Undibacterium sp. KW1: one gene and its partner. The protein of the gene in region 1 binds, or shares a complex with, the protein of each later gene. Links are inferred from orthologs where the notes say so. Each region holds a gene or a part of one and is shown on either strand. Other genes may lie near its edges. The genes, in order: nusB and rpsJ.

Region 1 (11,102 bases):
CACGTTTGCTGGCATCGTCTGCTGCATTTGGATTGTTCTTTTCACCGGCAGCTTCACGGGAAGAATCAGTCGCTGCTGCCTTCAAGACCTCGGCACAGGCCGTGCCTTCAGGGTATTTCAGCTCATCGTGCTTTTCCACGATCATGGTTCTGCGCATGGGGATCATGAGCAAAATACCCAGCAAGCCACCGAGGCAGCCAACCAGCATGACGCGGGAAATTTCCAGGTCAAAACCCAGGATCAGGATGGCTGGCATGGTCACGCCAAGGCCAAAGGCCAGGGATTCACCAGCCGAACCTGCGGTCTGGGTAATACTGTTTTCCAGGATGGTCGCATCTTTCGCGCCCAGTTTATTACCCAGGCGGAACAGAGTGATGGCGATCACCGCTACCGGGATCGAGGCGCTGACGGTCAAACCGACCTTGAGTACCAGATACAGGGACGATGCACCGAAAACCATGCCAAGTAATACACCCATGATCAGGGCTCTTGCGGTCATTTCGGGAAGGTGGGCTGAGGCCGGGATATACGGCTTGAACCCTGAGCCCGGCTTGGCAGCGGGCGTTGACATTTCTGTTGGCATTGGTCTACCTATTGTTGTCAAAAAGGCTGAATAAGAGGGTGCTCCATTTTCAGCGTGGCGAATAAACAATCCCCCTCTGTCACCTGAGGGGGATCGATGAAAAAACATAAATGTCCGCGCATTATCACGCTTTTTTCAGCCTGTTTGCAATGCCATCCTTAAACTTGTTGCATCTCCTCTTGTTTACTCAGGCGTGGCAAGGCTGTAATGCCGCGGATGATAGGGTTTTTTGCTGCAAGTATTGCCAGCAGCAGGGCTGCGCCACCGGCAAAACCCAGGGCATAACGTAAGCCCATATGCTCACCCAGCCAGCCACCGATCAAGGCGCCAGGGCCTGCCGGTATCAGTATCAGCCAGCGCATGGTGCTGGTCATGCGGCCCAGCATGGCTTCTGGCGTGACTGCCTGACGCAAGGCCAGGAAGTTGATAAAGATCAGTACGCCGCCTATGGAGAAACACATCAGCATGAAACCAAATGCAGCGATACCCCAGTTATTGGTCGGTGCCAAGGCCAGCAAACCCCAGCCCAGACCACAGACTGCCACGCCCAGCACCATGCACGGACCCGGCCCAATAGTGCGGCTGATGCGGCTGCCATATACGCTGGCGATAATGGTGCCCACACCCATACCCATATAGCTGAGACCAACTGCCTGTTCAGACAAACCCAATTCACGCGTGGCAAACAGGATTTGCACCACCAACGCCGCGTTATAGCAAAGCTGCCAGCCACCTACTGTCAAGGCCAGCGCGATCAGCAGAGGTTTATTGGCGACAAAAGACAGGCCTGCCTTCAAGTCACGCCAGAAGTGTGCATCTGCACGTGGCTCCCTGACTTCATTGACATGAATGCCTCGCAAGATCACAGCGGATGTCAGTAAAAGAATGGCATCAGCCAGCAAGGCTATCGGTGCACCCAGCAACTTGATCAATGCACCAGCCGTGGCGGGGCCTGCAACTTCTGCACCTGAGGTTGCCAGTGCATTCTTTGCATGTGCTTCCACCAGGCGGTCTCGTGGCACGATCTGTGTCAGCACGATTTGCGAAGCTGTGCCAGCAGTGGTATTTACTACACCAATCATGAAGCCGACTACATACAGCCAGGTCATGTTGAGATAACCCAGCCACCAGGCCACAGGCACACTGGCGACCGAAATGGATATCATTATTTCGCCAACTACATACACTGGCAGCTTGCGCACCCTGTCCAGCCATACACCTGAAGGCAGAGACAGCAAGACAAAGGGCAGGATCTCCATGAAGGTCAGCATGCCCATCTGGGTGGCACTGGCGTGCAGTAACAGGGCGGCAGTCAGCGGCAGGGCCAGCATGGTGACCTGGGCACCAAACGAGCTGATCAGTATCGAGGTCCAGAGACGCCGATAGACAAGATCGCGTAACAAGTCCCTTTCTGGGAGCGAAAACAGTCCTAAAATTTTATTTTTCATAATGAGCAATACAATAATTTGCCCGTGTCTTTATTCTTGACGAGATGAATAGTAGTACACAGGTCTGGGCGTCTATGCGCAACCAGGTTGGAGCAAAAAAGCAAAGGCGGATGATATGTAATGCCTGGTTTGGCCTGGTATGGCTGAGCAAAACTGGGGCAGCGATTACTACCGTATCATCGGAGCATCTGGCGGCTAGCGCAGATTAGTCGAACTCGTACAGCTATTCGAACTTAATGGGGCTTGGAGTATGCGCAAAGCTACGTCGCCAGTGCTGAAAAGCCTGGATGCACCACGGTGTTGCTAGTGACGCTGTAGTTTGAAAGTGCATTTACCCGAGTCCTGAGGGTTGAAAGTGAATGAAAATTGAATCAGAAAATTACCCCGCGTCACAGATTTTTATTGACGCACAGTACAAATAGATTGTATTGCTCTTCATTAGTTCCCGCTAGTGAAAAAAATATGATGTTTGAAAAACCTGTAGTCATGATTGACTTTGAAACCTCCGGCATGTCACCAGAACAGGGAGGGCGCGTTACCGAAGTGGCAGCATTGCGCATCGTCGGTGGTGAAATTGTTGACCGTTATGTCAGCCTCATCAACAGCAATGTGCGTATCCCTTACTTTATTACTGAATTGACAGGCATTACCCAGGCCATGGTCGATAAAGCACCCCCAGCATCTGAAGTGCTGCCTGAACTCGTGGAGTTTATTGGTAACGATACATTGGCTGCGCACAATGCCAGTTTTGATGAGAAGTTCTTATTGGCCGAGAGCGATAGGCTGGGCCTGTGGCCTGCCCATGATGGCGTGATTTGCTCGGTCAAACTGGCGCGCAGGGTGTTTCCTGGCTTGAGTACTTATTCCTTGGGCCCACTGGCAGCTTCCATGGGCATACGTTTCAAAGGTTCTGCTCACAGGGCAGAGGCAGATGCAGAAGTCGCATCAAATTTGATGTTGCGCATAGCCAGCGAGCTGGGCCAGCGTTATGGCTATTCCGCAATTGACCCGCGCTTGCTACAGGATATTAACAAGCTGGCAGCAGCCAAAGTGCCTGCATTTTTGAAAAAGCACAGAGCGGCTGAGATTGCGGCTGATGCGGCGCCGGTGCACTTGCTAAAGACCAAGGGTGTGCAACGCTTTCGCCACTACAAAGGTGGTATTTATGAGCTGGTGTGCGAGGCAACGCAAGAATCTGATTTAAGCCCCGTCATTGTTTATCGCGCCCACGATGGTTCCATCTGGACCAGACCCAGGTCGGTCTTTTTTGAAATGCTGCAGATCAATGGCGCAGAAGTCATGCGCTTCACGCCCATCAAGGAATAAAAAAGGCGGGCACATTTCATCTTACCCGCCTTGCATGTTGCTTTTCTTGTTATGCCGGTTTAGCCTGCTCAGTCTGCGTCAGCGGGTTTGCTGCTGCCGATGCCTGCTTGGGAGGCCCATCGGTAATCAGTTTGCGTAAGACAGGGATCAGGACAATGAGGACGATGCCTACGCCAACACTACTCCAGCCCAGTAAAGAGAAAATGTAGTTATAGGTTGGATTGGTGGATGAGGCCAGACCTTCTGTCGCATCAGGGATCAGGCCTGAGAATTTGCTGGCCAGAATAGATGCTGTGCCGGTTACCAGCATCCAGGTGCCCATCATGACGCCCTGATACTGGCGCGGTGCCAGTTTGCCTATCATGGCATAACCGATAGGCGAAATAAGCAGCTCAGCAATACTTTGCAGGATGTAGCTGATGAATATCCATTTGAAAGCCACCAGGCCGTTGCTGGCAGCAGTTGCTATGCCTATGGGCAGGACAAGGAAGCCCAGACCGATGATAATCAGTGAAGCAGAGAACTGACGCGGAATATCTATATTCCAGCCCTTGGCACGCAACTTGTCGAACAACATCGCCATCAGCGGGCCGCCAAACATGATGACAAAGCTATTGATGTTTTGTATCCATTGCGGCGCAACTTCATAGCCCCAGACCATGCGATCTACATTGCTGACGGCAAACAGTTGCAAGCCCATCGGGGCCATTTGATACAGTGTCCAGAATACCAGCGAACCTATGGTCAGCAAGACGTAGGCCGTCATATTATTACGTTCACGTGGCTCTTTGTGAATGGCAGTCAGGATGATGAAAATGACAGCAATCGCAATGCTGATGATCATGACCAGGTTGCCCGTCATCTCAGCGCGGTGCAGCATGAATTCAACCAGCGGTACCAGGCCAGCCATGACCGCCAGACCGACCAGAAAGCGCCAGCGGAACTGGTTTGCGGTGGCATCAAGCAGGGTGGTGTTCAGGTCACACAACCTGCGCCAGTTGATTGCCGCCAGTACGATCGCCATGAAGTTGCCTATGGTGGCGAAAATAAACAGGCTGGCATAGTCTTCTTGCAGCTGGTAATAACCGGCAGCGGTGAAGCCAATAAAAAAGCCCAGGTTCATGCCTGCATAATTCCACAGGAAGGCGCTTTCGCGACGATTGTCTTCAGGTTTGAAGCGTTGTGTCAGCATCAGGTTAAGACAGGTGACGTTCAGACCACTACCCGTCAGGAAGAAGGCCAGTCCCCAGTACATGGTGGCTGAAGTACCTACGGAAATAGTCGCACAGCCTATGACTTGCAGGATCATGCCACCAACAAACAGGTTGCGGTTACTGATAAAACGACCTGCCAGATAACCACCAAACAAATGCAGACCATAATTAAATGCACCAAACACACCCATGATGGCCGTGGCATCCTTGGCAGTAAAGCCCAGCTTCTTGGTCGCATACAGTACCAGGGTGGAATACAGTACGGCAAAGCCCAGGGTGGCAAAAATCTGTATGAAAAACAATGCGCCTGCGCCTTCAGGTACGGCAGCCAGTCTTTGTTTGATTGTGGACAAGGTGGTCTCCAGAGTGGTGGTCTGGCAGGCATTGTAAAGCAAAGAAATACTGGAAATAAGACAATTTGTATAGATAATTTCCATGCAGAAGCTGGAATGCAAAAACATGCGAAAATGAATGATAGTCAAGTCAGCTCAAATCTGAATCAACAAGACCATAGGAAGCAATGGACAGCATAGATCTCGAAGTACTTAAAACCTGTGACGCGTGGATCAAGGCAGGACAAGCCTGCGAACTGGTCACTGTCATCAAGACCTGGGGTTCCAGTCCAAGGCCGGAAGGCGCGACGCTGGCTATTGCCGGTAGTGGGCAGGTGGTGGGCTCGGTCTCTGGCGGCTGCATAGAAGACGACTTGATAGAAAGAGTGCAGCGCGACGGCATGCAGCGTCATTTGCCAGAGATCGTCACCTATGGCATTACCGCAGATGAAGCTCACCGTTTTGGCCTGCCTTGTGGTGGCACGATAGAGCTGGCTATAGAGCCTTTATCAGCGCGCAGCAAGGTGGACGCTTTATTGCAAGGTTTGCAAAGGCATGAATTGTTGGCGCGACGTCTGGATTTGCATACGGGGGAGGTGACACTTGATAGAGCCGATCCGGGTCAACAATTACAGATTACGGATGACGCTTTGACGACCGTACACGGCCCGCGCTGGCGCTTGCTCATCATAGGAGCCGGGCAGTTGTCACGCTTTTTGGCCAGTATCGCAGTAGGCATGGATTACCAGGTCACAGTCTGCGATCCGCGTGAAGAATACCGCAGTGGCTGGCAGGTAGAGGGCGTGCAATTGATTCATGCCATGCCCGACGATCTGGTACTGGAAATGCAACTGGATAGCCGAAGCGCCGTGGTCGCCCTGACGCACGACCCTAAACTGGACGATCTGGCCCTCATGGAAGCCTTGAAGTCTGATGCTTTTTATGTCGGTGCTATCGGTTCGCGCATTAACAATGCCAAGCGACGCGAGAGATTAAAAGAGTTCGACCTCAATGACGAACAACTGGCAAAACTCCATGGCCCCATAGGTTTGTATATAGGTAGCAAGACACCAGCCGAGATTGCGATTTCCATACTGGCTGAATTGACCGCTGTAAAAAATCGCATTCTGCTGCCTGCAGAAGTCAATGTCGCCCATGCCAAATCCACGCTAACCTGATTTTTTGAAGAAAGAATAGTGATTAAAACGATGACTAACTACGCTTTTCGTCTCTTGAATGTGTTTGCCGAAGAAACCCTGGGTGGTAACCCGCTATGTGTATTTGAAGATGCCACGGGCATGTCAGATGAACAAATGCAGGCACTGGCTTTGCAGTTCAATTTGTCGGAAACAGTGTTTGTATTGCCCTCAGAAGTCGCTACCGCCAGAATGCGTATCTTCACGCCAGATGCAGAAATGCCCTTTGCCGGGCATCCGAGTCTGGGTTCGGCGCAGGTGGTTGGCAGCCTCAGCAATTCCAGCCAGATTTCGCTGGAATGCAAGGCAGGCCTGGTTGATCTGCGTCTTGAGAATGGTATTTGGACACTGACCACGCCTCATAAAGGCGATCCAGTGGTCAAAGCCAGTGGTCTTTCTGTCGCGCAAGCAGCTTCTTTAATGGGTCTGGATGAAGGCGACATTCATTCTGTGCCGCTGTGGATCAACACTGGTAGCGAACAAATGCTGCTACCCCTGAATTCACGCGAAGCGGTTTTACGTGCCACGCCAGACGTCAGCAAGTTGCCTGTCTGGCCTGCCAATAGCCTGGGGCGCAAGTCTGTCTATGTATTTGCTTTTGATGAGCCAACGTCAGAAGACGAACGTCTGTCCGTAACGGCGCGTTATTTCTTTGCCAAGCAGGGCGGCGGCTTTGCCGAAGACCCGGGCACAGGTTCTGCATGCGCCAACCTGGGTGGCTGGTGGCAGCATCAGGGGCGTGATTTGCCCATCAGCATGCGCATAGCCCAGGGCGCGCAAGTCAGGCGTCCATGCCAGCTTTACCTGGATGTGGCGGCAGACAAGAGCATACGGGTAGGGGGCAAAGTAATAGAAATTGCACAAGGCCAGCTGCAAATCTAGAAAAATCCTTCTGAATCAGGCTTAAATCAAGCCGGGCAGCATATAAATAGACATAAAGCACGGGAAGAGCAGGCGTAAATCCTTTAAAATAGCGACTTCATTCATTTGCACTGAAAAACCAGTGGCCTGACGAACTTATGTCTGTGGCCCGGTTCAGGATATTCCCCTATGAGCATGTCTACTACCCAGGAAATCGTTGCCGAATTGCGCGCTGGCCGCATGGTGATACTGGTTGATGAAGAAGATCGAGAAAACGAAGGCGACCTGATCATGGCCGCAGAGTTCGTCACGCCGGAAGCCATCAATTTCATGGCCAAGTTTGGCCGTGGCCTGATTTGTCTGACGTTGACAGAAGAACGTTGTGATCAATTGAACCTGGCCATGATGACCAGCCGCAATGGTACCTCCTTTGGTACCAACTTCACCGTATCGATAGAAGCGGCGGAAGGCGTAACTACCGGTATCTCTGCCGCTGACCGTGCCCGCACGGTACAGGTTGCTGTTGATAAAAAGTCCACTGCGGCCGACATCGTCCAGCCTGGCCATATTTTCCCGCTGAAGGCGCAAAGAGGCGGTGTCCTCATGCGTGCTGGCCATACTGAAGCCGGTTGCGACCTGGCTGAGCTGGCTGGTCTTACACCGGCATCAGTGATTTGCGAAATCATGAAGGACGACGGCACGATGGCACGTCTGCCTGATTTGATCGAGTTCGCCAAAGAACATGATATGAAAATAGGGACGATTGCCGACCTGATTCATTATCGCAGCCAGACAGAGAGCATCGTAGATCGCGTGGCCGAGCGTGAAATGCATACCGTGCATGGCAGCTTCAAGGCTCTGGTATATCGCGACAAACCCAGTGGCTCTGCCCATCTGGCGCTGGTGCATGGCGATATCAGCCGTGAAAAAGAGGCTCTGGTGCGTGTACATCAGCCGGTATCCATCATCGATTTGCTGGAAAGCCAGGCTACCACGCATTCATGGAATGTCGCGGCCGCCATGGCAGCCATCAAGAAGGCAGATTCCGGCGTTATCGTCTTGCTCAACTGCGGCGAGACTGCAGAACAGTTGTTTGACCAGTTCAAGGCACTTGATACGCCAGAAACCAAACCCGCAGGCCGGGCTGCGCGTATGGACTTGCGCAATTACGGCATAGGTGCACAGATTTTGAAGGATGTAGGCGTAGGCAAGATGAAATTGCTGGCCAATCCACGTAAGATGCCGTCCATGACAGGATTTAATCTCGAAGTTGTTGGGTATCTCGATAAGCCGTGCGCAGACAAATAAGGATGAGCGTGCCGGGCTGCAGCAGTGTCACCAGCGGTCTTTTTAGTGCACTTTCATCACTCACATCACATCAGGCGCTAAAAGCGCAAGAAAGAATATTATGACAGTTGGACATTACGAAGCAAATCTGGATGGCGCAGGCGTACGTGTAGGTATCGTACAGGCGCGTTTTAACGACAATATTGGCAATGGCTTGCTGGATGCCTGCCTGGCAGAATTGTCACTGCTGGGCGTACTCAATGAAGACATCCTGCACGTGACTGTGCCAGGTGCACTGGAAGTGCCACTGGCCTTGCAAAAACTGGCAGAAACCAATCAATTCGATGCCCTGATCGCCCTGGGTGCAGTTATCCGTGGTGAAACCTATCACTTTGAGCTGGTATCGAATGAATCAGGCGCGGGCATCACCCGTGTTGGCCTGGATGCTGGCATCCCTATCGCCAATGCCATCCTGACGACAGAGAATGATGAGCAGGCTGAAGTGCGCATGCAGGAAAAAGGTCGCGACGCCGCCCGCGTTGCCGTAGAAATGGCCAACCTGACCCTGGCCCTGGAAGAACTGGCAGAAGCCACAGAAGACGTGCACTATGATGCCTGATCGTTTTGCTCAGGTTTGATTTACATTTAAGTTCAAGCCTGCACGGTGATCATCCAGCTCTAAGTTAGCATGATAAGTTAGTAAGACAAGTTAGTAAGAGAAGATATGAATAATAAAACATTACACGCCAATCCCAGCAAGAACCGTTCGCCACGCCACCGTGCGCGCGAATTTGCCTTGCAGGGCATGTACCAGTGGCTGCTGAACAATGAAGATTCCGGCGCGATTGAAGCCCATATCCGTGAAGCCCACGGTTTTGAGAAGGCAGACAGAGAGCATTTTGATTCCCTGTTGCATGGTGCTATCAAACAATCCATAGAATTGCGCGAGCAAATTGCCCCTTTGATTGATCGCAGTATTGCAGAATTGTCACCTATCGAGCACGCAGCGCTGCTGATCGGTGCCTATGAATTGAAAAACCATATAGAAATCCCTTACCGCGTCGTCATCAACGAAGCTGTAGAGTTGACCAAGTCCTTTGGTGGTCTGGATGGTCACAAGTATGTCAATGGTGTACTCGACAAACTGGCAGCAAAGCTGCGTGCGACAGAGGTTGCAGCAGGTAAGTAAGGTACTGACCAAGTTACTGACCATATTTGTAAAAGTATCTACCGCCTTATTTTGAAAGATAAATAAGGCGGTTTTTTTCAGCCTGTGTTTTTAGGAAGTGCCATGCATCGAAATCTTGCAGCAAGACTGGACAATATCGCCCCTTTCCATGTGATGGAACTCATGAAGATGGCGGCAGAACTGGAAAAACAGGGCCGTCATCTGATACATATGGGAATAGGCGAGCCAGACTTTACTGCGCCACAAGCAGTGATTGATGCTGCGACCAAAGCAATGGCAGCCGGGCGTTTGCAATATACCTCTGCCCTGGGTTTGCCAGCATTGCGCACGGCAATATCGCAGCATTACCGTGACGTGTTCGGTCTTGACGTGCCAGCTTCCCGCATTATTGTGACTGCCGGAGCATCGGCTGCCTTATTGCTTGCATGCGCAGCGTTGGTCGAGCCTGGCAGGGAAGTGCTGATGCCCGACCCTTGCTATCCCTGCAACCGCCATTTTGTTGCGGCATTCGAGGGCAGGGCAAAACTCATTGCCAGCGGGCCGGATCACCGCTTTCAGCTGACTGAAGAAATCGTCCGCCAGCAATGGGATGAGCACAGCAGTGGCGTTTTGCTGGCTTCGCCATCGAACCCTACCGGTACTTCCATAGAACACGAAGAATTGGGCAAGATCGTCTCTACAGTAAAAAAGTTGGGTGGTTTTAGCATCGTTGATGAGATTTATCAGGGTCTGACTTATGATGGCGAACCATTTTCTGCCCTGTCATTGGATGAAGATGTAGTCGTCATCAATAGCTTCAGCAAATATTTCAATATGACAGGCTGGCGTCTTGGCTGGCTGGTGGTGCCTGAGCGTATCGTGCCTGCACTGGAAAAGCTGGCGCAAAACCTGTTCATCTGCCCATCTTCAATCGCCCAGTATGCGGCGCTGGCTTGCTTTGAGCCAGCGACTATCGCCATTTATGAAGAGCGCAAGGCAGAATTCAAGCGCCGCCGCGACTATATCGTGCCTGCATTGCGTGAACTGGGTTTTGGCATTCCAGTTATGCCAGATGGTGCGTTTTATGTGTATGCCGATTGCTCCAGCTTTGCCGACGATGCAGATGCCTTTGCCAAACAGGTATTGAATGAAGCCGGTGTGGTGATCGTACCCGGCCTCGATTTTGGTCCGGCGACGGCGACATCGTATGTGCGTCTGTCATATGCCAATTCATTGGAGAATTTGCAGGAAGCAGTGGCCAGGTTGAAGAAATTTTTGGCTGACAGATAATTGAGGCGGGGCGCCCAGACCAATCGCTTATACCAATAAAAAAAGCCGTCTGATCATAAAATCAGACGGCTTTTTTATCAAAGGGCAGGCTTACAGTGCTGCAACCTGATCTTTTTTGGCTTCTATCGTTGCCTTGGCTTCTGTCGCCTCAGGTTTGTGTACGGGAGCGGCCTCAATCGGACGTGCTTGCACAGGTGCAGGTGCTGGTGCCGGGGCACTAAAGAAAGTAGGCACATTTTTACCTGCCGAAACATCTTTCAGACGCTTGTATTCATTCAATACGCGCGCACCATAGCCTGAATCATTGTCGGAATCGGCTGCACCTACATACATCTTCAGGCCAGCTTCAACGGAACCACCACGGGTGACATAATCTTTCAGTATCAAGGCACCAACA
Region 2 (10,931 bases), 1.8 Mb from region 1 along the record:
ACAATCAATACAGCCCACGTTGAGTACGAAACAGCTGGCCGTCACTACGCCCACGTTGACTGCCCAGGCCATGCTGACTATGTTAAAAACATGATCACTGGCGCGGCTCAAATGGACGGCGCGATCCTGGTTTGCTCCGCAGCAGACGGCCCAATGCCACAAACTCGCGAACACATCCTGTTGGCCCGCCAAGTTGGCGTTCCATACATCATCGTATTCCTGAACAAATGCGACATGGTTGATGACGCTGAGTTGCTGGAACTGGTTGAAATGGAAGTGCGCGAATTGCTCTCCAAATACGAATTCCCAGGCGACGACCTGCCTATCATTCAAGGTTCCGCTAAACTGGCCCTCGAAGGCGACAAAGGTCCTCTGGGCGAAGAAGCCATCATGAAACTGGCTGACGCACTCGACTCCTACATCCCAACACCAGAACGCGCAGTTGACGGCGCCTTCCTGTTGCCAGTAGAAGACGTATTCTCCATCTCCGGTCGCGGTACAGTTGTTACCGGTCGTATCGAGCGCGGCATCATCAAAGTCGGCGAAGAGATCGAAATCGTTGGTATCAAAGACACAGTCAAGACTACATGTACTGGCGTTGAAATGTTCCGCAAACTGCTCGACCAAGGTCAAGCAGGCGACAACGTCGGCGTATTGCTGCGTGGTACCAAGCGTGAAGATATCCAACGTGGTCAAGTATTGTCCAAGCCAGGTTCGATCAAGCCACATGCGCACTTCACAGGCGAGATCTATGTTCTGTCCAAAGATGAAGGTGGCCGTCATACTCCATTCTTCAACAACTACCGTCCACAGTTCTACTTCCGTACAACGGACGTAACTGGTTCGATCGAGTTGCCGAAAGACAAAGAAATGGTCATGCCAGGTGATAACGTATCTATCACTGTTAAATTGATCAACCCGATCGCGATGGAAGAAGGCTTGCGCTTCGCTATCCGTGAAGGTGGCCGTACAGTCGGTGCTGGCGTTGTTGCTAAAATCATCGAGTAATATCTGCCGTAATTTGTAGTATACTAGTTGGCTGTCGTATTGAATTTGATGCGGCAGCCAATTTAGTTTTCGCTCTTTATTAAATATGCCGGCGGCTTTGCCGTACCTGGCTCGCTCTTTATAGGAATGAACATGTCCACACAAAATCAAAAAATCCGTATCCGTCTGAAAGCTTTCGATTACAAACTGATCGATCAGTCCGCTCTGGAAATCGTAGAAACAGCCAAGCGCACTGGCGCTGTTGTTAAAGGCCCGGTTCCTCTGCCTACACGTATCCAGCGTTTCGATGTACTGCGTTCCCCACACGTGAACAAAACTTCCCGTGATCAATTTGAAATCCGTACTCACCAGCGCTTGATGGACATCGTTGACCCAACTGACAAAACAGTTGACGCGTTGATGAAGCTCGATCTGCCAGCTGGCGTTGACGTAGAAATCAAACTGCAATAATTCTTATTGATTTGAAAATACTGATGCAAATTAGTATTCTCAGAAAAATACTGAAAATTCGACATACCACAATTTTTCGAAAATTCAAATAAATTAGTCTTGTAAATAAAAAATTTGCGGGCTATAATCGAAGGCTTAGATGTAGGTCAGCTCCGGCTGGCCTATTCGTTTAAGTTTTTTAAACATCAGCCTCACCCAATCGTAGGTGAGAATGGAGAAAACAATGAGCTTGGGCCTAGTTGGTCGCAAGGTTGGCATGATGCGCATCTTTACAGATGACGGGGATTCAATACCTGTTACTGTTTTGGACGTATCCAACAACCGCGTGACGCAAGTCAAAACTCCTGAAACAGACGGTTACTCCGCTGTTCAGGTAACTTTCGGTCAGCGCCGTGCATCCCGTGTAACAAAAGCGGCTGCCGGTCACCTCGCAAAAGCAGGTGTTGAAGCTGGTACTGTATTAAAAGAATTCCGTATTGATGCTGCTAAAGCCTCTGAACTGAAGGCTGGCGATGTTGTGCCTGTCGGTTTGTTCGAAGCTGGTCAAAAAGTGGATGTGCAAGGCGTAACGATTGGTAAGGGCTATGCCGGTACCATCAAGCGTCACCACTTCGCTTCTGGTCGTGCTACTCACGGTAACTCCCGTTCGCATAATGTACCTGGTTCTATCGGTATGGCGCAGGATCCAGGTCGTGTATTCCCTGGTAAGCGCATGACTGGTCATCTGGGTGACGTAACTCGCACTGTGCAAAATCTGGAAATCGCTCGCGTAGATGCAGAGCGTCAGTTGTTGCTGGTGAAGGGTGCCGTGCCGGGTGCAAAAAATGGTCAGGTGATTGTATCTCCTGCTGTTAAAGTTAAAGCCAAGAAGGGAGCCTAATCCATGGAACTGAAGCTCCTAAACGAACAAGGTCAAGCAGCGTCTAATGTAGCCGCTCCTGATACTATCTTTGGTCGTGACTACAATGAAGCCTTGATCCATCAAGTCGTCGTTGCATTCCAAGCCAATGCTCGTAGCGGTAATCGCAAACAAAAAGATCGTGAAGAAGTCCATCACACAACCAAGAAACCTTGGCGTCAAAAAGGTACTGGTCGTGCACGTGCTGGTATGTCTTCTTCTCCATTGTGGCGTGGCGGTGGTCGTATATTCCCGAACACACCTGATGAGAATTTCTCTCACAAAGTTAACAAAAAGATGTATCGCGCAGGTATCTGCTCGATTCTGTCTCAGTTGGCTCGTGAGGGTCGTTTGAATGTGGTTGACGATGTTGCTGTTGACGCACCTAAGACAAAACTGTTGTCCGACAAACTGAAGGCAATGGGTTGCCTGGATTCCGTCCTGATCATCACTGACGAATTCAATGAAAACCTGATGTTGGCGGCGCGTAATCTGGCAAACGTACTGGTTGTTGAGCCACGTTATGCTGATCCAGTTTCTTTGGTGTTCTACAAGAAAGTGTTGATCACCAAGCCAGCACTGGCAAAGATTGAGGAGATGCTGGCATGAGCGCACAAGTCAAAATTAGCGAAGAACGCCTGATGAAGGTGTTGCTGGCTCCTGTTATTTCTGAAAAAGCAACGATGGTTGCTGAAAAGAATGAGCAAGTGGTTTTCCTGGTTATGCCAGATGCAACCAAGCCAGAAATCAAAGCTGCCGTCGAATTGCTGTTCAAAGTACAAGTTGAATCCGTACAAGTAGCAAATCGCCAAGGTAAACAAAAACGTACCGGTAAATTTAATGGCCGCCGCAATCATACAAGACGCGCTTTTGTATGCTTGAAGCCAGGTCAGGAAATTAACTTCACTGAGGGGGCATAAGCATGGCACTCGTTAAGATGAAGCCAACCTCACCAGGTCGTCGTGGTATGGTGAAGGTAGTGACAGAAGGCCTGTACAAAGGTCGTCCGTTCGCTGCTTTGTTGGAAAAGAAATCAAAAACTGCTGGCCGTAATAACAACGGTCACATCACTACCCGTCATATCGGAGGTGGTCACAAGCAGCATTACCGTATTGTTGACTTCAAACGCAACAAGGACGGTATTCCTGCAAAAGTAGAGCGTATTGAATACGATCCTAACCGTACAGCGCACATTGCTTTGTTGTGCTATGCGGACGGCGAACGTGCATACATCATCGCTCCTAAAGGTTTGACAGTTGGTGATCAGATAATGAACGGTTCGCAAGCACCGATCAAATCTGGTAACTGCCTGCCTATCCGTAATATCCCTGTTGGTACAACTATGCATTGCGTAGAAATGCTGCCAGGTAAAGGTGCTCAGATCGCACGTACAGCTGGTGCTGGCGTTGTGCTGATGGCACGCGAAGGTACTTACGCTCAGGTTCGTCTGCGCTCCGGTGAAGTTCGCCGCATTCATATCGAATGCCGTGCGACAGTCGGTGAAGTAGGCAACGGCGAGCATAACCTGCGCAAGATTGGTAAAGCTGGTGCAATGCGCTGGCGCGGTGTTCGTCCTACCGTTCGCGGTGTGGTCATGAACCCGATCGACCATCCTCACGGTGGTGGTGAAGGTAGAACAGCAGCCGGTCGTCATCCAGTATCGCCATGGGGTCAGCAAACCAAGGGTAAGAAGACACGTCGCAACAAGCGTACTACTTCGATGATCGTCTCACGCCGTGGCAAGAAATAAGGGATAAAACATGACACGTTCATTGAAAAAAGGGCCGTTCTGCGACGCCCATCTGGTGAAGAAAGTCGAAACCGCGCAAGCGACTAAAGACAAAAAGCCAATCAAGACCTGGTCCCGTCGTTCGACAATTATGCCGGACTTCATCGGTTTGACCATTGCGGTACATAACGGTAAGCAACACGTACCAGTTTATGTTTCCGAAAACATGGTTGGTCACAAGCTCGGCGAATTCGCGCTGACCCGTACGTTCAAGGGTCACGCTGCCGATAAAAAGGCTAAGAGATAAGGACCGATGATGGAAACTAAAGCAAATTTGCGCGGTGTGCGTCTGTCTGAGCAAAAAGGTCGCCTGGTGGCTGACCTGATTCGCGGTAAAAAAGTAGATCAGGCATTGAATATCCTGGCATTCAGCCCTAAAAAAGGTGCTGCGATCATCAAGAAAGTGTTGGAGTCTGCAATTGCAAACGCCGAACACAATGATGGCGCTGACATCGATGAGCTGAAAGTAAAGACTATCTATGTCGAAAAGGGTGCGATTCTGAAGCGCTTCACAGCACGCGCTAAGGGTCGTGGTGATCGTATCTCTAAACAATCCTGTCACATTTATGTGACCGTTGGTAACTAAGGAGTCACGATGGGACAGAAGATACATCCAACCGGTTTTCGTTTGGCAGTAACACGTAACTGGTCTTCCCGCTGGTATGCAGGCAATGGTAACTTTGCCTCCATGCTCGGCGAAGATCTGAAAGTACGTGAATACCTGAAGAAAAAACTGAAAAACGCGTCTGTAGGCCGCATCGTTATTGAGCGTCCTGCTAAAAATGCACGCATCACGATATACAGCTCCCGTCCAGGCGTTGTGATCGGTAAAAAAGGCGAAGACATTGAAGTATTGAAAGCTGACTTGTCGAAATTGATGGGCGTGCCTGTGCATGTCAACATCGAAGAGATCCGCAAGCCAGAAATCGATGCACAATTGATCGCTGATTCTATCGCTCAGCAACTGGAAAAACGCATCATGTTCCGCCGCGCCATGAAACGCGCGATGCAAAATGCAATGCGTTTGGGCGCTCAAGGTATCAAGATCATGTCTGGTGGTCGTTTGAACGGTATCGAGATCGCACGTAAAGAATGGTATCGCGAAGGCCGTGTGCCTCTGCATACTCTGCGTGCTGACATCGATTACGGCTTTGGCGAAGCATCCACAACTTACGGCATCATTGGTGTCAAAGTTTGGGTCTACAAAGGCGATCGTTTGGCAAATGGCGATGCGCCTGTTATCGAAGCGACACCGGAAGACGACAAAAAACGTCGTGGTCCACGTCGTGATGATGGCAAGCCAAACAGCCGTCCACGCGCCAAGCGTCCAGAAGGACAAACACCGACGACCGGCGCAGCAGCCCCGGCAGCCAAGCGCGTACGCGCCAAAGCTGACGCTGCAGCACCGGCTGAGAAAGCAGGAGAATAATCATGCTGCAACCAGCACGCAGAAAATATCGCAAGGAACAGAAAGGCCGTAACAAGGGTATCTCGCATACTCGTGGTACAGCAGTTTCCTTCGGTGAGTTTGGCTTGAAGGCAGTTGGTCGTGGTCGTATCACAGCGCGTCAGATTGAAGCAGCGCGTCGTGCAATGACACGTCACATCAAACGTGGTGGCCGTATCTGGATCCGCGTTTTCCCGGACAAGCCAATTTCCCAGAAACCAGCGGAAGTCCGTATGGGTAATGGTAAAGGTAATCCTGAGTACTACGTTGCCGAGATTCAACCAGGCAAAATGCTGTACGAAATGGATGGTGTCGATGAGACGCTGGCACGCGAAGCGTTCCGCTTGGCTGCAGCTAAATTGCCGCTGTTGACTACGTTCGTCGTCCGTCAAGTCGGCCAATAATAGGAGTTGTAAATGAAAGTATCTGAACTCCAAGGTAAGGATCAGGCGGCTTTGACTAAAGAACTGAATGAATTGTTGAAGGCCCAGTTCAGCCTGCGTATGCAAATCGCTACTCAGCAACTGACTAACACTTCTCAATTGAAGAAAGTTCGTCGTGACATCGCACGTGTGAAAACCGTCATGAACCAGAAGGATGCCAAATAATGAACGATCAAGTTAAAGTCGCACTGAAGCGCACATTGATTGGCAAGGTTGTTTCCGACAAGATGGACAAAACCGTAACAGTGGTTGTTGAACGTCACGTCAAGCATCCTTTGTATGGCAAGATCATCGTTCGTACTGCAAAGTACCATGCACACGATGAAGCAAACCAGGCAAAGGCTGGCGACACCGTTGAAATTCAAGAAGGTCGTCCTATCTCCAAGACTAAAGCTTGGACAGTGACACGTGTGGTTCAAGTCGCACAAGTAGTATAAATTTATTGCACAAAAAGTTTTTTGGTGTAATAATGATGGGCTGTCATTTGCAAAGTATGCGAGTGGCAGCCTAAATGTCTTTCATAACGCCCTCTTGTTGTGAAAGTGGTTAAAAAATCGTCCACCTAATCAGTTGGCTCGTGCATTGTAGGTTATGTAGGGGTTAGCTGGCGGGACCAAGACTGACTACAAATTTGCATTGTGCAAGTTGTGTGGATTAAGTTGGGAAAGAGAACATTATGATTCAAACAGAAAGCCGGCTGGAAGTGGCTGACAACACTGGTGCGCGCGAAGTTTTGTGCATTAAAGTGTTGGGCGGTTCCAAGCGTCGTTATGCGGGTATTGGTGACGTAATCAAAGTCACTGTTAAGTCTGCTGCTCCGCGCGGTCGTGTAAAAAAAGGTGAAATTTACAACGCCGTTGTCGTGAGGACAGCTAAGGGTGTTCGTCGTCAAGATGGCTCGTTGGTCAAATTTGATGGCAATGCTGCAGTATTGTTGAATGCAAAACTTGAGCCTATCGGTACTCGTATTTTCGGCCCAGTAACACGCGAATTGCGTACTGAGCGCTTCATGAAAATCGTGTCCCTGGCTCCAGAAGTGCTGTAAGGGGTCGTGATGAACAAAATTCGTAAAAACGACGAAGTCATCGTCTTGACGGGTAAAGACAAAGGTAAACGTGGTCAGGTGCAAGCATGCATCGATAGCGATTACGTTGTTGTTGCAGGTATTAACGTTGCTAAAAAAGCGGTTAAACCTAACCCAATGACTGGCGCAGTAGGTGGCATCGTGGATAAAGTGATGCCGATTCATGTGTCGAATGTTGCATTGTTTAATGCAGCGTCTGGCAAAGCAGACCGTGTAGGCTTCAAGGTAGTGGATGGCAAGAAAGTCCGTATCTACAAGTCGACTGGCGAAGTTGTGAAGGCATAACATCATGGCCCGTCTACAAGCAATATATAAAGATAAAATCGTTGGTGAACTGACTGAAAAGTACGCTTACAAGTCAGTCATGGAAGTTCCACGCATCTTGAAAATCACCCTGAACATGGGTTTGTCTGAAGCAATCGCAGACAAAAAGATTATTGAGCATGCAGTTGGCGACCTCACCAAGATCGCTGGTCAAAAACCAGTAGTTACCAAAGCTCGCAAAGCGATCGCTGGTTTTAAAATCCGTGAAGGCTACCCAATTGGTTGTATGGTAACTTTGCGTGGCGCTCAGATGTATGAATTCCTGGATCGTTTCATCACTGTGGCCCTGCCACGTGTACGTGACTTCCGTGGTGTTTCTGGTCGTGCGTTTGATGGTCGTGGTAACTACAACATCGGTGTCAAGGAACAGATCATTTTCCCTGAAATCGAATACGACAAGATCGACGCCTTGCGTGGTATGAACATCTCTATCACGACAACAGCAAAGACCGACGAAGAAGCGAAAGCACTCCTCGCCGCATTTAAATTTCCGTTCAGAAACTGAGGTCGCCATGGCAAAATTGGCACTGATTAATCGTGAGCAAAAGCGTGCAGATCTGGTGAAGAAATTCGCTGGCAAGCGCGCCGAATTGAAGGCCATCATTGATGACCAATCAAAAACTGAAGAAGAGCGTTATGTTGCTCGTCTGAAGTTGCAGGCTTTGCCACGTAATTCCAATCCGACCCGTCAGCGTAACCGCTGCACTTTGACAGGTCGCCCACGTGGCACATTCCGTAAATTCGGTTTGGGCCGTATTAAACTCCGTGAAGTCGCCATGCGTGGTGAAATCCCGGGTATGACTAAAGCCAGCTGGTAATAGGAGAATAAGCAATGAGTATGAGCGATCCTATCGCCGATATGCTGACCCGCATCCGTAACGCACAAGTTGTTCAAAAAACTGTCGTCGCGATGCCGTCTTCCAAAGTAAAGATCGCAATCGCGAACGTACTGAAAGACGAAGGTTACATTGAAGATTTCGCAGTTTCTGAAACTGCAGGTAAGTCCGAATTGAAAATCGGCTTGAAATATTACGCAGGACGTCCTGTGATTGAACGCTTGGAACGTGTATCACGTCCAGGTCTCCGTATTTACAAAGGTAAAGACGAGATCCCAAGTGTCATGAACGGTTTGGGAGTGGCGATCGTTTCCACACCAAAAGGCGTTATGACTGACCGCAAAGCGCGCGCAACCGGTGTCGGTGGCGAAGTGATTTGCTACGTCGCCTAAGGAGTGAAAGATGTCTCGAGTAGGTAAGATGCCAATCGCTTTGCCGGCAGGTGCTGAAGTCACCATTTCGACAGAGCAGATTACAATTAAAGGCCCACAGGGCGTGTTGTCTCAAGCCTTGAACGGCCTGGTGACAATTGCGAACGACAATGGCACTTTGAGTTTTTCCCCAGCTAATGATGGTCGTGAAGCCAATGCGATGAGCGGTACCCTGCGTGCCCTGGTCAACAATATGGTTAACGGCGTCACTAAAGGTTTCGAAAAGAAACTGAACTTGGTCGGCGTTGGTTACAAAGCGCAAGCACAAGGCGACAAATTGAATTTGTCTCTTGGTTTCTCGCACCCTGTTGTTCACGCAATGCCAGCTGGCGTTACATGCGCAACACCAACTCCAACTGAAATCCTGATCAAAGGGATTGATAAACAAAAAGTTGGTCAGGTTGCTGCTGAAGTTCGTGCATACCGCAGTCCAGAGCCTTATAAAGGCAAAGGCGTTCGCTATGCGGACGAAGTGGTTGTGATTAAAGAAACCAAGAAGAAGTAATAGGGGTTGACGATGGACAAGAAACAATCACGTCTGCGCCGCGCACGTCAAACCCGTGCCAAGATCGCAGAACTCAAAGTGAACCGCCTGGCCGTGCATCGCACAAACCTGCACATCTATGCAAACATCATTGGCCCAGACGCCAAAGTGTTGGCATCTGCCTCTACCGTAGAAGCAGAAGTACGTGCAGAGTTGGCTGGCAAGTCTGGTGCAGGCGGCAACGCTGCTGCAGCAAGCTTGATCGGCAAGCGTGTTGCAGAGAAGGCAATCAAAGCAGGGGTTACCGAAGTTGCGTTTGACCGCTCCGGTTTCCGTTACCACGGTCGCATCAAGGCGCTTGCAGAAGCTGCCCGTGAAGCTGGCTTGAAGTTCTAAGGAAAATTTGTCATGGCAAAAATGCAAGCAAAAACAGCAGCCGACAAGCCGGATGATGGCATGCGCGAAAAAATGATCGCGATCAACCGCGTGACCAAAGTGGTCAAGGGTGGTCGTATCATGGGTTTCGCAGCGCTGACAGTCGTAGGTGATGGCGATGGCCGTATCGGTATGGGCAAAGGGAAATCGAAAGAAGTTCCAGTTGCTGTACAAAAAGCGATGGAAGAAGCACGTCGCAAGATGATCAAAGTGACTTTGAAGAACGGTACTCTGCAGCACACCGTTACTGGCAAGCACGGCGCGTCTTCCGTCATGATTTCTCCAGCAAAAGAAGGTACTGGCGTTATCGCTGGTGGTCCAATGCGCGCGATTTTTGAAGTAATGGGTATTGTAAATGTCGTGGCGAAATCCAACGGCTCCACAAATCCTTACAACATGGTTCGTGCAACTTTGAATGGTTTGGCCAAGATGAGTACTCCATCTGAAATCGCTGCAAAGCGTGGCAAAACTGTTGAAGAAATTCTCGGTTAAGGAGCACCTCATGTCTAAGACAGTAAAAGTGCAATTGGTTAAAGGTTTGATCGGCACACGCCAGGATCACCGTGCAACTGTACGTGGCCTGGGTCTGCGTCGCGTCAATTCAGTTTCTGAATTGGAAGACACACCGGCAGTACGTGGCATGATCAATAAAGTCTCGTATCTTGTGAAGGTTGTATCGTAAGCCGTTTGGTTTGCGATCGGAGCAAATTATGGAATTGAATACAATCCAGCCAGCAGATGGCGCAAAACACTACAAACGTCGTGTTGGTCGCGGTATCGGCTCAGGCTTAGGTAAAACAGCGGGTCGCGGTCATAAAGGCCAAAAATCCCGTTCAGGCGGCTTTCATAAAGTCGGTTTTGAAGGCGGTCAGATGCCTCTGCAACGTCGTTTGCCAAAACGTGGTTTCAAATCACTGGCAACACCGTACAAAGCAGAAATTCGCCTGACAGATCTGGAAAACCTGCCAGTCACAGAGATCGACGTTTTGGCTTTGAAACAAGCCGGTGTCGTTTCTGAGCTCGCACGTGTAGTCCGTGTGATCTTGTCTGGTGCTATCACCAAGAAAGTTTCTTTGAACGGCTTGATCGTCACTAAAGGCGCTAAAGCTGCAATCGAAGCTGCTGGTGGCACAATCGCTTAATTCAAGCAGACAACCGGAGCATTAATTGGCAACATCTCCACAACAAGCTAAAAGTGCTGCAAGCGGGTTTCCCTGGGGGCGACTCTGGTTCTTGCTGGCGGCACTGGTTGTCTACAGGATTGGTGCACATGTTCCTGTACCGGGTATAGACGCCAAAGTG

The links.
Region 2: the proteins of nusB (region 1) and rpsJ are in contact, whole or in part, in a solved structure (PDB 3D3B), measured with the Escherichia coli proteins. The link is inferred for Undibacterium sp. KW1 from one-to-one orthologs.

What each region holds. Positions count from the first base shown.
Region 1 is NZ_AP018439.1:2,258,910-2,270,011, forward strand. The notes cover bases 7,734-10,703. They hold nusB (transcription antitermination factor NusB), read left to right. Parts: upstream 7,734-8,971; coding sequence 8,972-9,436; downstream 9,437-10,703. Other genes in these bases: ribBA (bifunctional 3,4-dihydroxy-2-butanone-4-phosphate synthase/GTP cyclohydrolase II), read left to right, coding at 7,734-8,268; ribH (6,7-dimethyl-8-ribityllumazine synthase), read left to right, coding at 8,369-8,866; UNDKW_RS10150 (pyridoxal phosphate-dependent aminotransferase), read left to right, coding at 9,539-10,703. Outside these bases: UNDKW_RS10105 (OPT family oligopeptide transporter), read right to left, coding at 1-583; UNDKW_RS10110 (MFS transporter), read right to left, coding at 742-1,986; UNDKW_RS10115 (DUF1653 domain-containing protein), read left to right, coding at 2,494-3,357; UNDKW_RS10120 (peptide MFS transporter), read right to left, coding at 3,407-4,924; UNDKW_RS10125 (XdhC family protein), read left to right, coding at 5,092-6,081; UNDKW_RS10130 (PhzF family phenazine biosynthesis protein), read left to right, coding at 6,112-6,981; more of ribBA, read left to right, coding at 7,150-7,733; more of UNDKW_RS10150, read left to right, coding at 10,704-10,705; UNDKW_RS10155 (transglycosylase SLT domain-containing protein), read right to left, coding at 10,796-11,102. UniProt on the Escherichia coli protein: Part of the processive rRNA transcription and antitermination complex (rrnTAC). The complex forms an RNA-chaperone ring around the RNA exit tunnel of RNA polymerase (RNAP).
Region 2 is NZ_AP018439.1:507,068-517,998, forward strand. What follows is about bases 1-2,799. They hold rpsJ (30S ribosomal protein S10), read left to right. Parts: upstream 1-1,140; coding sequence 1,141-1,458; downstream 1,459-2,799. Other genes in these bases: tuf (elongation factor Tu), read left to right, coding at 1-1,008; rplC (50S ribosomal protein L3), read left to right, coding at 1,682-2,338; rplD (50S ribosomal protein L4), read left to right, coding at 2,342-2,799. Also shown: more of rplD, read left to right, coding at 2,800-2,965; rplW (50S ribosomal protein L23), read left to right, coding at 2,962-3,276; rplB (50S ribosomal protein L2), read left to right, coding at 3,279-4,106; rpsS (30S ribosomal protein S19), read left to right, coding at 4,117-4,392; rplV (50S ribosomal protein L22), read left to right, coding at 4,399-4,731; rpsC (30S ribosomal protein S3), read left to right, coding at 4,741-5,574; rplP (50S ribosomal protein L16), read left to right, coding at 5,577-5,996; rpmC (50S ribosomal protein L29), read left to right, coding at 6,009-6,200; rpsQ (30S ribosomal protein S17), read left to right, coding at 6,200-6,472; rplN (50S ribosomal protein L14), read left to right, coding at 6,712-7,080; rplX (50S ribosomal protein L24), read left to right, coding at 7,090-7,404; rplE (50S ribosomal protein L5), read left to right, coding at 7,409-7,948; rpsN (30S ribosomal protein S14), read left to right, coding at 7,956-8,261; rpsH (30S ribosomal protein S8), read left to right, coding at 8,276-8,671; rplF (50S ribosomal protein L6), read left to right, coding at 8,682-9,215; and more genes. UniProt on the Escherichia coli protein: Involved in the binding of tRNA to the ribosomes. Part of the processive rRNA transcription and antitermination complex (rrnTAC). The complex forms an RNA-chaperone ring around the RNA exit tunnel of RNA polymerase (RNAP).